One region of the Burkholderia torrens genome, then DNA from elsewhere that is predicted to be linked to it. Evidence: riboswitches for the same ligand, from Rfam matches in the RefSeq annotation. Region 1 holds a riboswitch; each other region holds the start of a gene.
What was found. A riboswitch is a leader RNA that binds a small molecule or an ion and turns the genes downstream of it on or off. The one in region 1 is predicted to bind cobalamin.
Positions count from the first base shown of each region.

Region 2: it holds a riboswitch for cobalamin, as region 1 does, so the genes downstream of both, cobG (precorrin-3B synthase) here and AC5LXX_RS18195 (CbtB domain-containing protein) in region 1, are expected to answer to the same signal.
Region 3: it holds a riboswitch for cobalamin, as region 1 does, so the genes downstream of both, cobW (cobalamin biosynthesis protein CobW) here and AC5LXX_RS18195 (CbtB domain-containing protein) in region 1, are expected to answer to the same signal.

Region 1 is NZ_OZ480212.1:397,730-403,263, forward strand. Features, by position in the region: gene AC5LXX_RS18185 (inorganic phosphate transporter) at 1-1,146, opposite strand, end outside; gene AC5LXX_RS18190 (histidine phosphatase family protein) at 1,322-1,894, opposite strand; cobalamin riboswitch at 1,945-2,083, shown strand; gene AC5LXX_RS18195 (CbtB domain-containing protein) at 2,117-2,326, shown strand; gene AC5LXX_RS18200 (CbtA family protein) at 2,340-3,062, shown strand; gene AC5LXX_RS18205 (LysR family transcriptional regulator) at 3,085-3,993, opposite strand; gene metE (5-methyltetrahydropteroyltriglutamate--homocysteine S-methyltransferase) at 4,121-5,534, shown strand, end outside.
Region 2 is NZ_OZ480211.1:1,857,390-1,862,923, forward strand. Features, by position in the region: gene AC5LXX_RS08475 (precorrin-2 C(20)-methyltransferase) at 1-624, opposite strand, end outside; gene AC5LXX_RS08480 (precorrin-8X methylmutase) at 621-1,247, opposite strand; gene cobG (precorrin-3B synthase) at 1,240-2,604, opposite strand; cobalamin riboswitch at 2,712-2,902, opposite strand; gene cbiE (precorrin-6y C5,15-methyltransferase (decarboxylating) subunit CbiE) at 3,105-4,394, shown strand; gene AC5LXX_RS08495 (cobalt-precorrin-5B (C(1))-methyltransferase) at 4,394-5,482, shown strand; gene AC5LXX_RS08500 (cobalt-precorrin-6A reductase) at 5,479-5,534, shown strand, end outside.
Region 3 is NZ_OZ480211.1:1,836,212-1,841,745, forward strand. Features, by position in the region: gene AC5LXX_RS08385 (TonB-dependent receptor) at 1-825, opposite strand, end outside; cobalamin riboswitch at 977-1,241, shown strand; gene cobW (cobalamin biosynthesis protein CobW) at 1,573-2,661, shown strand; gene cobN (cobaltochelatase subunit CobN) at 2,668-5,534, shown strand, end outside.

The DNA of each region.
Region 1 (5,534 bases):
CAGGCGGATTGCTTCGGACACCAGATACATCGTGTTGCGCACGTTGTCGACGTCGCGCTGCGGCACGGCGGCCATCGACCCCGACGCGCCGACGGCCGTCGCGAGCGACGTCGACAGCTGCTGCACGGCCGGCAGCACGGCGGGCGTCAGTTCACGACGCTGCACGTAGTGTTCGACATCGGCGCGCGGGTTCGCGGACGGTGCGACGCCGTTCGTGTACTTGCCGAACGTCGCGGCCGCCTGGTTCGCGACGGCCACGAAAGTCTGCGATTCGGCCGGCGTGACGGCCTTGTTCAACGCATACGCAGTCGGCACCGTGCCGATCAGGATCAGCATGATGAGGCCCATCCCTTTCTGCCCGTCGTTCGAGCCGTGCGCAAACGACACGCCCGTGCAGGTCAGGATCAGCAGGCAGCGAATCCAGAACGGCGGCGGCTGATCCTTCGGCGGTTCCTTGTACAGCTCGGGAATCCGCACGAGCGTCTTCAGCACGAGCAGCAGCAGTGCCGCGCACAGGAAGCCGACGATCGGCGAGAACAGCAGCGACTTGCCGACGCCGAGCGCCTGGGCCCAGTCGACGCCGCTCGTGCCGGACGGCCCGTGCATCAGCTGGTTCATCAGCCCGACGCCGATGATCGACCCGATCAGCGTATGCGAGCTCGACGACGGCAACCCGAAATACCAGGTCGCGAGGTTCCAGACGATCGCGGCGATCAGCAGCGCGAACACCATCGCGAAGCCCGAGCCGCTGCCAACCTGCAGGATCAGCTCGACCGGCAGCAGTTGCAGGATGCCGAACGCGACGGCGCCGCTCGAGACCATCACGCCGAGGAAGTTCCACATGCCGGACCAGATCACCGCGACGTTCGGCGTCAGCGAGTGCGTATAGATCACGGTGGCGACCGCGTTCGCGGTGTCGTGGAAGCCGTTGACGAATTCGAAGCCGAGCGCGATCAGCAGCGCGGCGCCGAGCAGCAGGTACGGGAACAGCTTCCCTTCGCGGACCGGCGACAGATCGTCGATCAGGTGCGTGGCGATATAGATCGCGCCGAGCGCGAGCACCAGCAGGAAGACGGCATAGCCGACCTGCCTGGTGCGTTCGACGGAGCCCGAATTGTTCGGTGCGGACGAAGCAGGTTGATTCATGACGGCATCTCGTAAGGGAACCGCGTCCGATCCTATCTGCGGCCAGCAGACAGTTTGATGACAGTCGGGACCACGAACGGTGTGCGTTGTCGACACGTAAGGAAAATGAAGGCATGCATGCGCGACGCGAGGTACCGGCCCGCATCGTCATCCACATAGTGAGCGCAAGACGGGCCTATGCGTTGTCGTCCGTGCTCAACGTCCATCCATGTGGTGATGCGACGAGCGTCGTGCAGGACAGCGGCGCGATGTCGAGGCGGGTTGCTGTCTTCGAATCCATCCGCAACGCATGCGCGACGGCCGCGCGAACGATCGTCGCATGCGTGACCGCAACGATGTCGCGGTCGCGCTGCAGCGTGTCCAACCAGGTGCCGACGCGGCGCATGGTGGCGTCGAACGATTCGCCGCCGTGCGGCGACGCTGACGGGTCGCTGATCCACGCACCCAGTTCGTCCGGCAAGTCGCGTGCGAGGTCGTGCAAGCGCTTGCCGCGCCAGTTGCCGTAGTCGATGTCGCGCAGTGCGTCTTCAACGTCGGCATGTAACCCGAGTGCGTCGGCGGTCTGCCGCGCACAGCGCGCAGGGCTGCACAGCACGAGCGAGCCGTTAACGCCTGCCCACCGGTCGCGCAGTGCAGCGGCTTCGGCGAGCCCGCGGGCATCGAGCGGATCGTCGTCGGGAAACGTGCCGGTGCGCATCGCCCGGGTCGGCGCGTGTGCGATCAGGTGCAGCGAGGCATGCAGGGTCATGTCGGTTTTCGGGGAATCCGGAGCGGGACGCAATCGTCACCGTGCGATCACTTCAATACGCGAACGTTCGCGCGTACAATTCGCCCGATACGAAACGCGGAAGCCGGTGCAATTCCGGCGCGGTCGCGCCACTGTAACCGGGGAATCGACGATCCCGGAAGCCAGACCTGCCTTCGTACCCATTCAACATTTGTCGGGGCGCGAATCCCCTGAGGTGCATCCATGAGCGAAGCAGTGCTGAAGCCGGCGGCCGTGCCGGCACCCATCCCCGTCCGTGAACTGTTGCCGTGGGCCGTGTTCGTCGGCCTGATCCTGTTGCTCGCGCTTTATTTCGTCGGCGCGGAACAGGGCGCGACGTCGCTCGTGCCGGGCATGTACGTCCACGAGTTCGTCCACGACGGCCGCCATCTGCTCGGCTTTCCCTGCCACTGACGCGGAGGCCGTGATGGTCGGAAAGCTGCTCATGCGCGGGATGCTCGCAGGCATCGCCGCAGGCCTCCTCACGTTCGGTTTCGCCAGAATCGTCGGCGAACCGCAAGTCGATCAGGCAATCTCCTTCGAAGAAAAAACCACCGCCGCCAGTGGCGAGGCACCGGAGCCCGAGCTGGTCAGCCGCCGGACGCAGGCGGGCCTCGGGCTGCTGACGGGTGTCGTGACCTACGGCGCGGCATTCGGCGGGCTGTTCTCGCTGGTTTTCGCGTTTGCCTACGGGCGAGGCAGCCGCCTCCCCGCACGGCCGCTGGCCGCGTGGCTCGCGCTGGCGGCATTCATCGCGCTCGTGATCGTGCCGAACCTCAAGTACCCGGCCAATCCGCCGTCGGTCGGCGATCCCGACACGATCGGCTACCGCACGGGCCTGTTCTTCCTGATGATCGCGATCTCGGTCGCGACGATGGTGTTCTCGGTCAGCGTGCGCCGCCATTTGCTGGCGAAGCTCGGCCAGTGGAACGCGTCGATCGTCGCCGGGCTCGTGTTCGTCGCGATCATCGCGGCCGTGCAGGTCGGGCTGCCGTCTGTCAGCGAGTTGCCGGCCGATTTCCCGGCGGCCGTGCTGTGGAAGTTCCGCGTCGCGGCGATCGGCATGCAGGTGATCATGTGGACGACGATCGGCCTGTTGTTCGGCGCCTGGGTCGAGCGCAGCGAGCGCATCGGCTTGCGCGCCGCCTGACGCGCAGCGCAGCGGGGCGCGCCTAGCGCAGCATGCGCGGCGCGCTCCCCGTCGATTCGCGCGCCAGCGCGACGAACGCGGCCAGATAGTCGATCGATGCGTCCGCTTCGCGGATGCCGAGGAAGATCTGCTTCGCGATCCCCTTCTTGCCGAGCTTGACCGGCACGACCGCCATCCGGTCTGCATACTCGTCGGCCAGCCATCTCGGCAGCGCGGCCACGCCGCGTTCGCTTGCCACCATCTGCAACATGATGTCGGTCGTCTCGATCGACTTGTGCCGCCTCGGCACGATGCCGGCCGGCGTCAGGAACTGGTTGTAGATGTCGAGCCGGTCGGTCTCGACCGGGTACGTGATCAGGATCTCGTCGGTCAGTTGCTCGGGCGTCACGTAGTCGGCGTTCGCGAACCGGTGCGAGTCGGCGACCACCAGCACCTGCTCGTAATCGAACACGGGATCGAAGCGCAGCCCCGGCTTGTTCAGCGGATCGGGCGTGACGAGCACGTCGATGTCATAGCCGAACAGCGCGCCGATGCCGCCGAACTGGAAGCGCTGCTTTACGTCCACGTCGACGTCGGGCCAGCGCGACAGGTAGGGCGAAACGACCTTCAGCAGCCACTGGTAGCACGGGTGGCACTCCATCCCGATGCGCAGCGTGCCGCGCTCGCCCTTCGCGTACTGCTTCATCCGCTCTTCGGCGAGTTCGAACTGCGGCAGCAGCCGGTTCGCCAGCTTCAGCAGATATTGCCCGCCCTGCGTGAGCCGCAGGCCGCGGCCTTCGCGGTCCCAGATCGGCGTGCCGAGCTGCTGCTCGATTTTCCGGACGGTATGGCTGAGCGCCGATTGCGTGAGGTGCAGCGCATGGGCGGCCGCGGTCAGCGAGCCCTGGCGCTCGACTTCACGAATGACGACGAGATGGAATCGTTCCAGCATGGATTTCGCTCGCGCAACGAATGCATGAACAGTTTTAATGGATGAATGAAATAATGCCATTTTATTTCATGGTTTGAAATCCCTATGATGGCTGCCGGATCTTCAATTCTTCTCTGGACGGCAGCTTATGGTGACGACACACAACCTCGGTTTTCCGCGCATCGGCGCGAAGCGCGAACTCAAGTTCGGTCTCGAACGCTACTGGAAGGGCGAGTCGTCGCGTGACGATCTGAAGGCGCTCGGTGCCGAGCTGCGCCAGCGCCACTGGCACGACCAGCGCGATCTCGATCTCACGCCGATCGGCGATTTCGCGTTCTACGACCAGGTGCTCGACATGAGCTTCACGCTCGGCAACCTGCCGAAGCGCGTGCAGGATTTCCATGGCGACGCGCTCGACAACTATTTCCGCGTCGCGCGCGGCCGCTCGGCGCAGTCGGCGGAAGAACATGCGGCATGCTGCGGCGGTGTCGCGGCCGGTGAAATGACGAAGTGGTTCGACACGAACTACCACTACATCGTGCCGGAGTTCCACGCGGACACGAACTTCTCGCTCGACCCGTCGCGCCTGCTGCAGCAACTGGCCGAGGCAAACGCGCAGGGTGTGAACGCGAAGCCCGTGATCCTCGGCCCCGTCACGTACCTGTGGCTCGGCAAGGCGAAGGACGATTCCGATCGCCTCGCGCTGCTGCCGAAGCTGCTGCCCGTGTACGGCGCGCTGCTCGATACGCTGACCGCACAAGGTGTCGAATGGGTGCAGATCGACGAACCGATCCTCGTCACCGAGCTCGACGCCGAATGGCGCCAGGCCTTCCGCACCGCATACGCGGCGCTCGAAACACGCCGCATCAAGCTGCTGCTCGCCACGTACTTCGGCCAGCTTCAGGACAACCTGACGCTCGCGGCGTCGCTGCCGGTCGACGGCCTGCATGTCGACGCGATCAACGCACGCGACGAAATCGACGCGCTGGTGCGCGAGCTACCTGCCGAGCGCGTGCTGTCGGTGGGCGCGATCAACGGCCGCAACATCTGGAAGACGGACCTGAGCGCGACGCTCGACTGGCTCGAGCCGCTCGCGAAGCAACTGGGCGATCGGCTGTGGCTCGCGCCGTCGTGCTCGCTGCTGCACGTGCCGGTCGATCTCGCGAGCGAGGAGAAGCTCGATGCGGAAATTCGCTCGTGGCTCGCGTTCGCGCTGCAGAAGCTCGATGAGCTGAAGGTGCTCGCGACCGCGCTGAACGAAGGCCGCGACAAGGTGGCCGATGCACTTGCCGCGAACGCCGCCGCGATCGATTCGCGCCGCCGCTCGCCGCGCGTGAACAACCCGGCGGTGAAGGCCGCGATCGCGCGCATCGACGCGCAGCTCGGCAACCGCGTGAGCCCGTATCCGCAGCGTGCGTCGAGGCAGTCGGCGCGACTGAACCTGCCGGCTTTCCCGACGACGACGATCGGCTCGTTCCCGCAGACCGCCGAGATCCGCCAGGCACGCAGCCAGTTCAAGGCCGGCGCGCTGGACGAAGCCGGCTACCGCACGGCGATGCAGG
Region 2 (5,534 bases), on a different replicon from region 1:
GACGTACAGCGCGCGTTTCGCGAGCCCGAGTTCGTCGAGCACGCGCCGCACCTTGTCGAAATTGCGGCCGAGCTTCATCACGACGGCCGCGTCGGCCCGTGCAAGCCGCTCGCGCAGCTCGTGTTCGGGCAGCACGCCGGACAGCACCGACAGGCTCTGGTTGCGATAGACGAGCGGCTGGCCGAGCACGGCCGTGCCGCCGAGCATCGCGCAGACGCCCGGGATCACCTCGGTGTCGTAGCGCGGCGCGAGGCGGTCGTGCAGGTACATGTACGAGCCGTAGAAGAACGGGTCGCCTTCGCAGATCACCGCGACGTCGCGGCCTGCATCGAGATGCGCCGCGACGATTTCGGCGGCCGTATCGTAGAAGTCGGCGATCACCGTCTCGTAGCAGAGCGGCGGCGGCAGCGCCTCGGTCGTTACCGGATAGACGAGCGGCAGTTGCGTCTGCCCGTCGAGCAGATGCGCTTCGACGATGCCGTACGCATTGCCTTTCTTGCCCTTCGCGACGAAATACGCGACCACCGGCGCCGCCTGCAGCACGCGCAACGCCTTGATCGTCATCAGTTCAGGATCGCCGGGGCCGACGCCGACCCCGAACAGCCGTCCGCGCGCGGTCGTCATTCGACCTCCGTCGCGAGTGCGTTGACCGCGGCGGCAGCCATCGCGCTGCCGCCGCGCCGACCGAGCAGCGCGACGTACGGCACGCCGCGGCTGTCTGCATCGAGCATCGCCTTCGATTCGGCCGCACCGATGAAGCCGACCGGAAAACCGAGGATCAGCGCGGGGCGCGGCGCGCCGGCATCGATCATGTCGAGCAGGTGGAACAGCGCGGTCGGCGCATTGCCGATCACGACGACGCTGCCCGCGAGATGCGGGCGCCACAGTTCGAGTGCGGCGGCCGAGCGCGTGTTGCCGAGATGGCGCGCGAGATCGGGCACCTCGGGCTCGCCGAGCGTGCAGATCACGCGGTTGGCCGCAGGCAGCCGTGCGCGCGTGATGCCTTCGGCGACCATCCGCGCATCGCACAGGATCGGCGCGCCGGCCGCGAGCGCCGCACGGCCCGCCGTGCCCGCGCCGGCCGAGAAGCGCAGGTCGTAGACGACATCGACCATCCCGCACGCATGGATCACGCGCACCGCGAGTTTCTCGAGGTCGGGCGGAACCTGCGACAGGTCGGCCTCGGCGCGGATCGTCGCGAACGACTGGCGGTAGATTTCCTGCCCGTCGCGAATGTAGTCAAGCATCGGTGGTGTCCTGGCTGTGCCGCGCGCCCGTCAAACGGGCCGCGGCCTGGTCAATCGTCAGATGGCGCGCGAGCGGGGCGCCGAGGCCCTCGGCCGCGTCGCGCCGGTAAAGGTCGTAATGCGCGGGCGCCACCGCGACGAGCGTATGCGTCGCGGGATGCGGCAGCGCGCAGTGGCGTTCGCACCCGGTCAGGTGCACGTCGACCGGCTGGCCGATGCGCGCGGCGAGTGCGAGTGCGTCGCCTTTCGTGTCGGCGCGTGCTTTCGCGCAACCTGCGCTACCGGTGCAGGCGACGAGCGTCGCGAGCGGGTCCGTCTGTTGGCACACGAGGCCAATCGACGCGAGCGCGTCGAGCGTGGCCGCCGCGCGCTCGTTCGGCACACCGTGCAGAAACACGCCTTGCCACGGCGTCATCGACAGCGTACCGTCGCCTTCGGCTTCGGCCAGCGCGGCAAGCTGTTCCAGCTGCGTCGCGTCAAGCCGCCCGAGTATGCATTGCGCGCCGACGTTGCAGCGGGCCGGATCAAGCGCAGGGCGTACGCCGAAACGCAGCTTCGGGTCGGCACTCGTGCGCCGCCAGCCGGCGAGCGCGGGATCGGCCGTGAGCGGGAAGGGAAGGTCGTGCTGCGCGCGGTCGAACAACGCACGTTCGCCGACTGTCGCGAGCACGGCGCGCATCCGCGTTACGTCGGCCGGCGCGAGATCGAGGAACGCGAGCAGCAGTGCGCGGACCAGCGCGACGGCCTGATCGGGCGATACGTCGACCGACGCGGGCCGATCGCCCTCCGCGACAGGCGGGCAGCCGGCCAGCCCGGCCGCGATGCGTACCGCGCCGTCCGCGCGCCGCCACGCGGCGAGCCAGATATCGTGCGGATGATCGAGCGCCGCGACCGATTCGCCGCCGTCGAGCAGGATCGAGAATTTCGGCGACAGCTCGCCGCGGCGCGGCTCGCCGGCCAGCATGTCGAGCAGCGGAATGGCGAGCGCGCGGCTGTCGACGAGTGCGGCGGGATCGTGCCCGGCGAGCGGGCTGAGCAGGATGTTGCGGACGTCGTCGCTCGCGGCAAGCGCGGCCGTATCGGCGCTCGAGTCTGCCGTTGCATCGACGCGCGGGCCGAGTCCCGCGTCGAGCAGGGCGCGCGTCAGCGCATCGGCGGCGCCGTCGCGAATGCCGCGCAACTGGAAATTCGCGCGATTGGTCGCGTCGATCGCGCCGGAGCCGTATTGGCGTGCTGCATCGGCAATCGCGCGCGCCTGGCGCGCATCGAGCCGGCCGCCCGGCAGCTTGATCCGGCACAGCCCGCCGTCGGCGGCCGCGACCACGCGCACGAGCCCCGGGCAAGCCGACGGGCGCACGACGGGCGACGCAGGAATCGAATCGGGGGCGGAACTCAACGGGATACCGGGACAGTGTCGCGCCGCGGCCAACGCATCGGTACACCCCGCCCGACGCCGACTGGCACGCACGCACTTTCTGGCCGGCAGGTCTCCTGGCTGACAGGTCGGCGCCGGCTCCCGGCCTTCCCGGTGAAACCAGTGGCATGAGGGGGAGATCGGCTCGCTGTCTACAGTTGCGGGGGCAGCCACAGCGGCGCGCGGCGCGCCCTGTGTTCCCTCTTCGGCCCCGAAGGGCACCGGCGAACGAACGGCCGTAGGATACCCGATTTCGACCGCGATTCGCGACCGGATGGCCGTTTGCGGCGGGTGAAACGGGCAGCGGCCATGCGCCGGCGGGCCGGCAGATGAAACGCGGGAGCGAACACGGTACCATGCCGTTTTTTGCAATGCGGACGGCAGCGCCGGCGCTTTCACGGCCGGGCGGCGACACGATGGAATCGAACGATGGGGAAGAGTGCATGACGACGTGGTTGACGGTGGTGGGCATCGGCGACGACGGTTACGCGGGGCTCGGCCGCAGCGCACGCCGCGCGCTGCTCGACGCGACGCTCGTGGTCGGCGCGAAGCGGCATCTCGACATGCTGCCCGCGCGGCTGCCGGCCGCGCGCGAAGCGTGGCCGTCGCCGTTCGACCTGGCGGGCGTGCTCGCACGGCGCCCGTCGCCCGTGTGCGTGCTCGCGAGCGGCGACCCGATGCTGTTCGGCGTCGGCGCGACGCTCGCACGCCAGCTTTCCCCCGATGAATGGCGCGCGCTGCCCGCACCGTCGTCGCTGTCGCTCGCGGCCGCGCGCCTCGGCTGGGCACTGCAGGACGTCGGCGCGGTCTCGCTCGTCGGCCGTCCGCTCGCGACGCTCGCGCGGCATCTGCTGCCGGGCCGGCGCCTGTTCGTGCTGAGCGCCGACGGCCGCACGCCCGCCGCCGTCGCGGCCGAACTCGCCGCGCGCGGTTTCGGGCCGACGCGCCTCAGCGTGTTCGAACATCTGGGCGGCCCGCTCGAGCGTCGTCTCGACGGCCTGGCGCAGGACTGGACCGTCGCCGAAACGGCCGCGCTCAACCTCGTCGCGCTCGACTGCCAGGCCGGCCCCGACGCGCCGCGTCGCGCGCTCACGCCCGGCCTGCCCGACGACGCCTATCGCCACGACGGCCAGCTCACCAAGCGCGACCTGCGCGCGATGACGCTCGGCCGCCTCGCGCCCGCGCCCGGCGAGCTGCTGTGGGACGTCGGCGCGGGCAGCGGCTCGATCGGCATCGAATGGATGCGCGCGCATCCGTCCTGCCAGGCGATCGCGATCGAAGCGCATGCGGAACGGCAGCGCTTCATCGAACACAACCGCGACGCGCTCGGCGTGCCGGGCCTGCAGCTCGTCGCGGGCCGTGCGCCCGATGCGCTTGCCGGGCTTGCCACGCCCGACGCGATCTTCATCGGCGGCGGGGCAACGGCGCCCGGCGTCCTCGACGCGTGCTGGGCGTCGCTGAAACCCGGCGGCCGGCTGGTCGCGAACGCGGTCACGCTGCAGGGCGAGCTGGCGCTCGCCGCGTGGCGCGACGCGCGCGGCGGCACGCTCACGCGCGTGTCGCTCGCGCATGCGGAACCGCTCGGCCGCTTCGACACGTGGCGCCAGCCGCTGCCCGTCACGCTGTACGACGTGCGCAAGCCCGACGCGGCCGAGATGGTCGATGCGATCGACGCGGCCGGCTCATTGAGCCCGGCGAGCCCGGCGAACCTGGCAAACGCCACGGACGCGTGATGCGCGACGAAACCCCCGAACAGCCCGCGCCGCTACGGTTCGGCTATACGACCGGCAGCTGCGCGACCGCGACGTCGCTCGCGGCGGCCCGGCTGCTGCTCGCGGGCCACGCGGACGACGCGGTCGAGATCGTGCTGCCGAAAGGGCAGCGCGTGATGATGCGGCTCGAGTTCTGCCGGACCACGGCCGACGGCGCCGAAGCCGGCACGATCAAGGATGCCGGCGACGATCCGGACGTCACGCACGGTGCGCTGATCTTCGCGCGCGTCGCGCTCGCGGCCGCGCCGGGCGTGCGTTTTCACGCGGGGCCCGGCGTCGGCACGATCACGCGCGCGGGGCTGACGCTGCCGGTCGGCGAACCGGCGATCAATCCGGTGCCGCGCCAGATGATGACGACGCACCTGGAAGCGCTGGCGGCCGATCAGGGCTACGCAGGCGGCTTCGACGTGACGATCGGCGTCGAAGACGGCGAGGCGCTCGCGCTGAAGACGATGAACCCGCGCCTGGGGATCGTCGGCGGGCTGTCGATCCTCGGCACGACCGGCATCGTGCGGCCGTTCTCGTGTTCGGCCTATATCGCGTCGATCCACCAGGGCATCGATGTCGCCCGCGCGAACGGCATCGCGCATATCGCCGCATGCACGGGCAACGCGAGCGAGGACGCGATGCGCGCGCACTACCACCTGCCCGACATGGCGCTGATCGAGATGGGCGATTTCGCGGGCGCGGTACTCAAGCACCTGCGGCGCGCACCGGTCGCGCGGCTGTCGATGTGCGGCGGCTTCGGCAAGCTCAGCAAGCTCGCGGCCGGCCACCTCGACCTGCACAGCCGCCATTCGAGCATCGATCTGCCGCTGCTCGCGCAATGGGCGGCCGAAGCCGGCGCGAGCGATGCGCTGCAGGCCGCGATGCGCGCCGCGAACACGAGCCAGGAAGCGCTGAAGCTTGCACGGGCCGACGGCGTGCCGCTCGGCGATCTCGTCTGCGCGCAGGCGCTGCACGTCGCACGCGACATCGTGCCGCCGTCGGTCGCCGTCGAAATGTTCGCGATCGACCGCCAGGGCCGCTTCGTCGGGGAAGCGCGATGAGCGCGCGCATCCTGCTGCTCGGCGGCACCGGCGACGCGCTGAAGATTGCGCG
Region 3 (5,534 bases), on a different replicon from region 1:
CAGCGAGTACGCGACCGGCTTGCCGGCCGCGTCAAGCGCGGCGACCGGCGCCGGCATGCCGCGATCGGGCACGCGTCGGTACGCGTCGTATTCGAACTGCAGCAGCCAGCTGCGCCGCGCGCCCCGCCATTTGATCGACGGCGCGACGTACTGGCGCGTGCCGTCGACATGGTCGCGGAAGCTGCCTGCGTGTTCGCGTCCGGCATTCAGCCGCACGCTCCATGCGCTCGACAGGGTCCGGTTGAGATCGACCGACGCACCGAGCCGCCCATAACTGCCGGTCGCCGCCGACAGATGTCCGAAGTTTTCCGGCAGCGGCTGCTTGGTGATCCGGTTGATGACGCCGCCGCCGCTGCCGCGCCCGTACAGCGCCGCCGCCGGCCCCTTCAGCACTTCGACGCGTTCGATGTTGCCGAGACTGCGCACGTATTGCGCGTCGTCGCGCATGCCGTCGAGCAGCAGGTCGCCCGCGGCGGAAAAGCCGCGAATACGGAACGAATCGAAGCGCGTATCCGACGTGTTGGACACGCCCGGCACGCCGGCCAGCGCGTCGGCCAGCGTGCGGCCGCCATAGGACAGCGTTTCCTCGACCGCGACGCTGTCGATCGTTTGCGGTACGTCGCGCGGATCGCTCGCGGTGCGAGTCGCAGTGCTCACGCGTTCGGCGCGCGGATCGTTCGGATGACGGCGGCTGCGCACCTCGACCGCGGGCAGTTCTTCATCGAATTCGGCCGCCGGGGCAGGGAAGGAGGCGACGCCGGCGATCGAGCACAGCGACAGGGCCAGCACCGGAAAGCGCTGCCCGGATTTGTGTCGTTTCGACATGGAAATTTAAGGATGACTGAGTGATTGCCTCACATTGCCGTTGCGCAGTGGTTTCGTTGTTATCGGGTGAAGTTTATCTCGACTAGTTGAAAACGACAATCATTCGCGTTCGCTGCTGGCCGCTTGCCTTGACGCTCCCCGCACCGCCGCCTACACTCGCACGCGTTTTGGTGCTCGCGCGTGCCGCTCCGGCGCGCGCAGTTAAACGGGAAACAGGGAGCCTGCCTGCACCGCAGTCGAGCCAACCTGTGCTGCCCCCGCAACGGTAAGCGAACGTGTCGCGCGCAGCGCGATGCAGCGCCGCTTCGCCGCCTGCCTCGTGCAGGCGGACGACCGCCACTGGATGCCGCGCGCATCCGGGAAGGCGAAGCGGCGTGTTCGCCAGCCCGGATACCGGCCTAAACGTTTGGGGTTCAGCGCCGCGGGGAGGCGGCGCATCGTCCACGGCCGCAGCAGGCCCGACGCCCGGTGTTTCCCGCTTCCTCCGCCGATCTGCCCCCCGCGCGAACGCGTCCAGGCCGGTACGGCGAACGGCAGGCGGCGCGGGCAGGGCCGGCGGCAGCCGTGTTGGCATTCACGATGTCGACCGTTCGCAAGGAAGCGTCATGTCCGATTCGTTGTTCCGCCCGTCGTGCGGCCGTCCGCGCGGATCACGCGGCGATCTTCCTGCGCTTCGCCCGATGAATTGCCTCGCCGCCACCGACGCGACGATCCCGTCCTGATTCCCTCTTCGACACCGGACCTACCATGACCCTACGCAAGCTTCCCGTCACGATCGTCACGGGCTTTCTCGGCAGCGGCAAGACGACGCTGATGCGCCACATCCTGCAGCACGCCGAAGGCCGCCGCATCGCGGTGATCGTCAACGAATTCGGCGAACTCGGCATCGACGGCGAGATCCTCAAAGGCTGCGGCATCGGCTGCGAGGATGCCGACGGCGCGCAGGGCGAAGCGGCGGGCCAGCTGTACGAACTCGCGAACGGCTGCCTGTGCTGCACCGTGCAGGAAGAGTTCTACCCGGTGATGGAAGCGCTCGTCGAGCGCCGCGCGGACATCGACCACGTGCTGATCGAGACGTCGGGCCTCGCGCTGCCGAAGCCGCTCGTGCAGGCGTTCAACTGGCCGACGATCCGCAACAGCTTCACGGTCGATGCGGTCGTGACCGTCGTCGACGGGCCGGCCGCCGCGAGCGGCCAGTTCGCGGAAAACCCGCAGGCCGTCGACGCACAGCGCCGCGCCGATCCGAACCTCGACCACGAATCGCCGCTGCACGAACTGTTCGCCGACCAGCTGTCGTCCGCCGATCTCGTGATCGTGAACAAGGCCGATCTCGTCGGCGACGCGAAATTCGCGCAGATCGAAACCGCGATCCGCGACGAGATCCCGCCGCAGGTGAAGATCGTGCGCGCGACGCGCGGCGAGCTCGATCTCGCGATGCTGCTGGGCCTCGAGTCGGCATCGGAAGAAACGATCCACCTGCGTCACGACCATCACGGCTCGGCCGACGACGGCGATCACGATCACCATCACGACGATTTCGACTCGGTGGTCGTGTCGGGCGACGCCGGCACGCGCGAAGCGACGATCGCCGCGCTGCAGCGGGTCGTCGAAGCGCACACGATCTATCGCGCGAAGGGCTTCGCCGCGCTGCCCGGCGCGCCGATGCGGCTCGTGATCCAGGGTGTCGGCCGCCGCTTCGACAGCTATTTCGACCGCCGCTGGCAGGACGGCGAAACGCGTGCGAGCCGCTTCGTGCTGATCGGCGAGGATCTCGACGCGGCCGCGCTGCAGCGCGCGTTCGACGCCGCGTGCGCGGCCGAGCCGCAACAGGCGTAACGCACGATGCATCTGCTGCGCACCACGCCGGGCGGCTTCGTCGACGATACGCAGGGCGTCGTCCGGATCGACCAGCAGCCGGCCGACATCGTGATCCTGAGTTCGGCCGACACGACGCTGTCGCTGCTCGCGAGCGTCGTGCCGCAACTGCCGGCCGGCTTCCCGAGCGTGCGGCTTGCGAACGTCACGTTCCTGCGCCAGCCGGCGTCGGTCGATTTCTATGTCGACGACGTGCTGCGCCACGCAAAGACGGTCGTGATCGACCACCTCGGCGGCGAAGCGTATTGGCCGTACGGGATCGAGCAGGCCGTGTCGCTCGCGTCGAAACGCGGGCAGCGGCTCGCGATGTTCTCGGGCGACCTGCAGGAAGATCCGAACCTGGTCGCGAAGAGCACCGTCACGCCGGATCTGTGCCGGCTGTGGTGGCGCTATCTGCGCGAGGGCGGCGCGCACAACGCCGGCGCACTGCTGCGCAGCATTGCATTCCACACGCTCGGGTTCGGCGACGAACCCGAGCCGCCGCGCCCGCTGCCGGCCGCCGCGCTGTATCACCCGGCGCGCGACCGCGCGAGCGTCGACGACTGGCGGCCGCGCTGGACGCCCGGCGCGCCCGTCGTCGCGATCCTGTTCTATCGCGCGCACTGGCAGGCCGCGAACACGGCCGTGTTCGACGCGCTGGCCGACGCGCTGATCGACGCAGGGCTGAATCCGCTGCCGGTCGCGGTGACGTCGCTGAAGGATGCGGTGAGCCGCGAGGTCATCACGCAGCTCTGCGACACGCACGGCGTCGCGCTCGTGCTGAACACGACCGCGTTCGCGGCCGGCGCGATCGACAGCCCCGAACCGGACGTGCTTGCCGGCGACGCGCCGGTGCTGCAGGTGATCCTGTCCGGCGGCAATCGCGATGCGTGGGTGGCCGACAACCAGGGCCTGCACGCGCGCGACATCGCGATGCACATCGCACTGCCCGAAGTCGACGGGCGCATCGTCACGCGCGCGGTGAGTTTCAAGGGGCTCGCGTATCGCTGCCCGCATACCGAGGTCGACGTCGTGCGCTACCAGCCGGACGCCGAGCGGATCTCGTTCGTCGCGGCGCTCGCGCGCGGCTGGTGCCGGCTGCGCACGCTCGACAACGCCGACAAGCGCGTCGCGCTGATTCTCGCGAACTATCCGCAAAGCGAAGGGCGGATCGGCAACGGCGTCGGGCTCGACACGCCGGCGTCCGCGCTGCGCGTGCTCGCGGCGCTGCGCGACGCGGGCTACGCAGTGGCTGACCTGCCATCCGACGGCGACGCGCTGATCGCACGGCTCACCGAAGGCGTGACCAACGACACGGCCGTGCATGCGCTGCGCCCGGCGTTCCAGAGCTTCCCGCTGGCCGACTACGTCGCGCGTTTCGCGCGGTTGCCGGCCACCGTGCGCGACGCGCTGAACGAACGCTGGGGGCCGCCCGAAGCCGACCCGACGCTGCGCCACGGGCGCTTCACGATCGCCGGCTGGCGCGCGGGCAACGTGTTCGTCGGCATCCAGCCGTCGCGCTCGCGCGGCGAGAACGACTACGCGAGCTACCACGACGCGGATCTCGTGCCGCCGCATGCCTATCTCGCGTTCTATTTCTGGCTGCGCGACGCGTACCGGATCGACGCGGTCATCCATCTCGGCAAGCACGGCAACCTCGAATGGCTGCCGGGCAAGAGCGTCGCGCTGTCCGACGCATGCTGGCCCGACCTCACGCTCGGGCCACTGCCGCACCTGTATCCGTTCATCGTCAACGATCCGGGCGAGGGCAGCCAGGCGAAGCGCCGCGCGCAGGCCGTGATCGTCGATCACCTGATGCCGCCGCTCACGCGCGCCGAAAACTACGGCCCGCTGCAGGACCTCGAGCGACAGGTCGACGAATACTACGAAGCGCTGATGGTCGATGCGCGGCGCGCGAAACTGCTGCGCAAGACGATCCTCGCGACGATCGCCGAACATCGTCTGCATGACGAACTGAGCGTGTCGCCGCCGCGCGATGCGGGCGACGAGGATGCGCTGCTGACGCGCGTCGATGCATGGCTGTGCGAACTGAAGGAAGCGCAGATTCGCGACGGGCTGCACGTGTTCGGCCTGTCGCCGGCCGATCGCCAGCGCCGCGACACGCTGCTCGCGCTCGCGCGCTTTCCGGTCGGTGACGGCAAGGGCCCGCGCGCCGGGCTGATCGGCGCGCTCGCGCGCGATCTCGCGCTCGGCGACGACTTCGATCCGCTCGCGGCCGACTGGGCCGCGCCGTGGGTCGGCCCGCGCCCGGCGATCCTGCAGGCGCTCGACGCATCGCCATGGCGCCATGCGGGCGATACGCGCGAGCGGCTCGAACGGCTCGCGCAGCAATGGCTGGACGGGCTGTGCGCGCCCGACGGCAACACGGGCGCCGACGCGACGCCGCCTGGCGCATGGCCGCATACGCTCGCGGTGATCGGGCGCGTCCGCGCGACGCTGCTGCCCGCGCTCGACGCGTGCGGCGGCGAGGAAATGCGCCAACTGCTGCGCGGGCTCGACGGCCGCTTCGTGCCGCCGGGGCCGAGCGGCTCGCCGTCGCGCGGCCGCCCCGACGTGCTGCCGACCGGCCGCAACTTCTACTCGGTCGATACACGTGCCGTGCCGACCCAGGCTGCATGGTCGCTCGGCCTGAAATCCGCGCAGCAACTGATCGAGCGCCATCTGCAGGATCACGGCGACTATCCGCGCGCGATCGGCCTCTCGGTATGGGGCACGGCGACGATGCGCACGGGCGGCGACGACATCGCGCAGGCATTCGCGCTGCTCGGCGTGCGGCCGAAATGGGCGCACGGCAGCCATCGCGTGACCGACTTCGAGATCCTGCCGATCGAGAT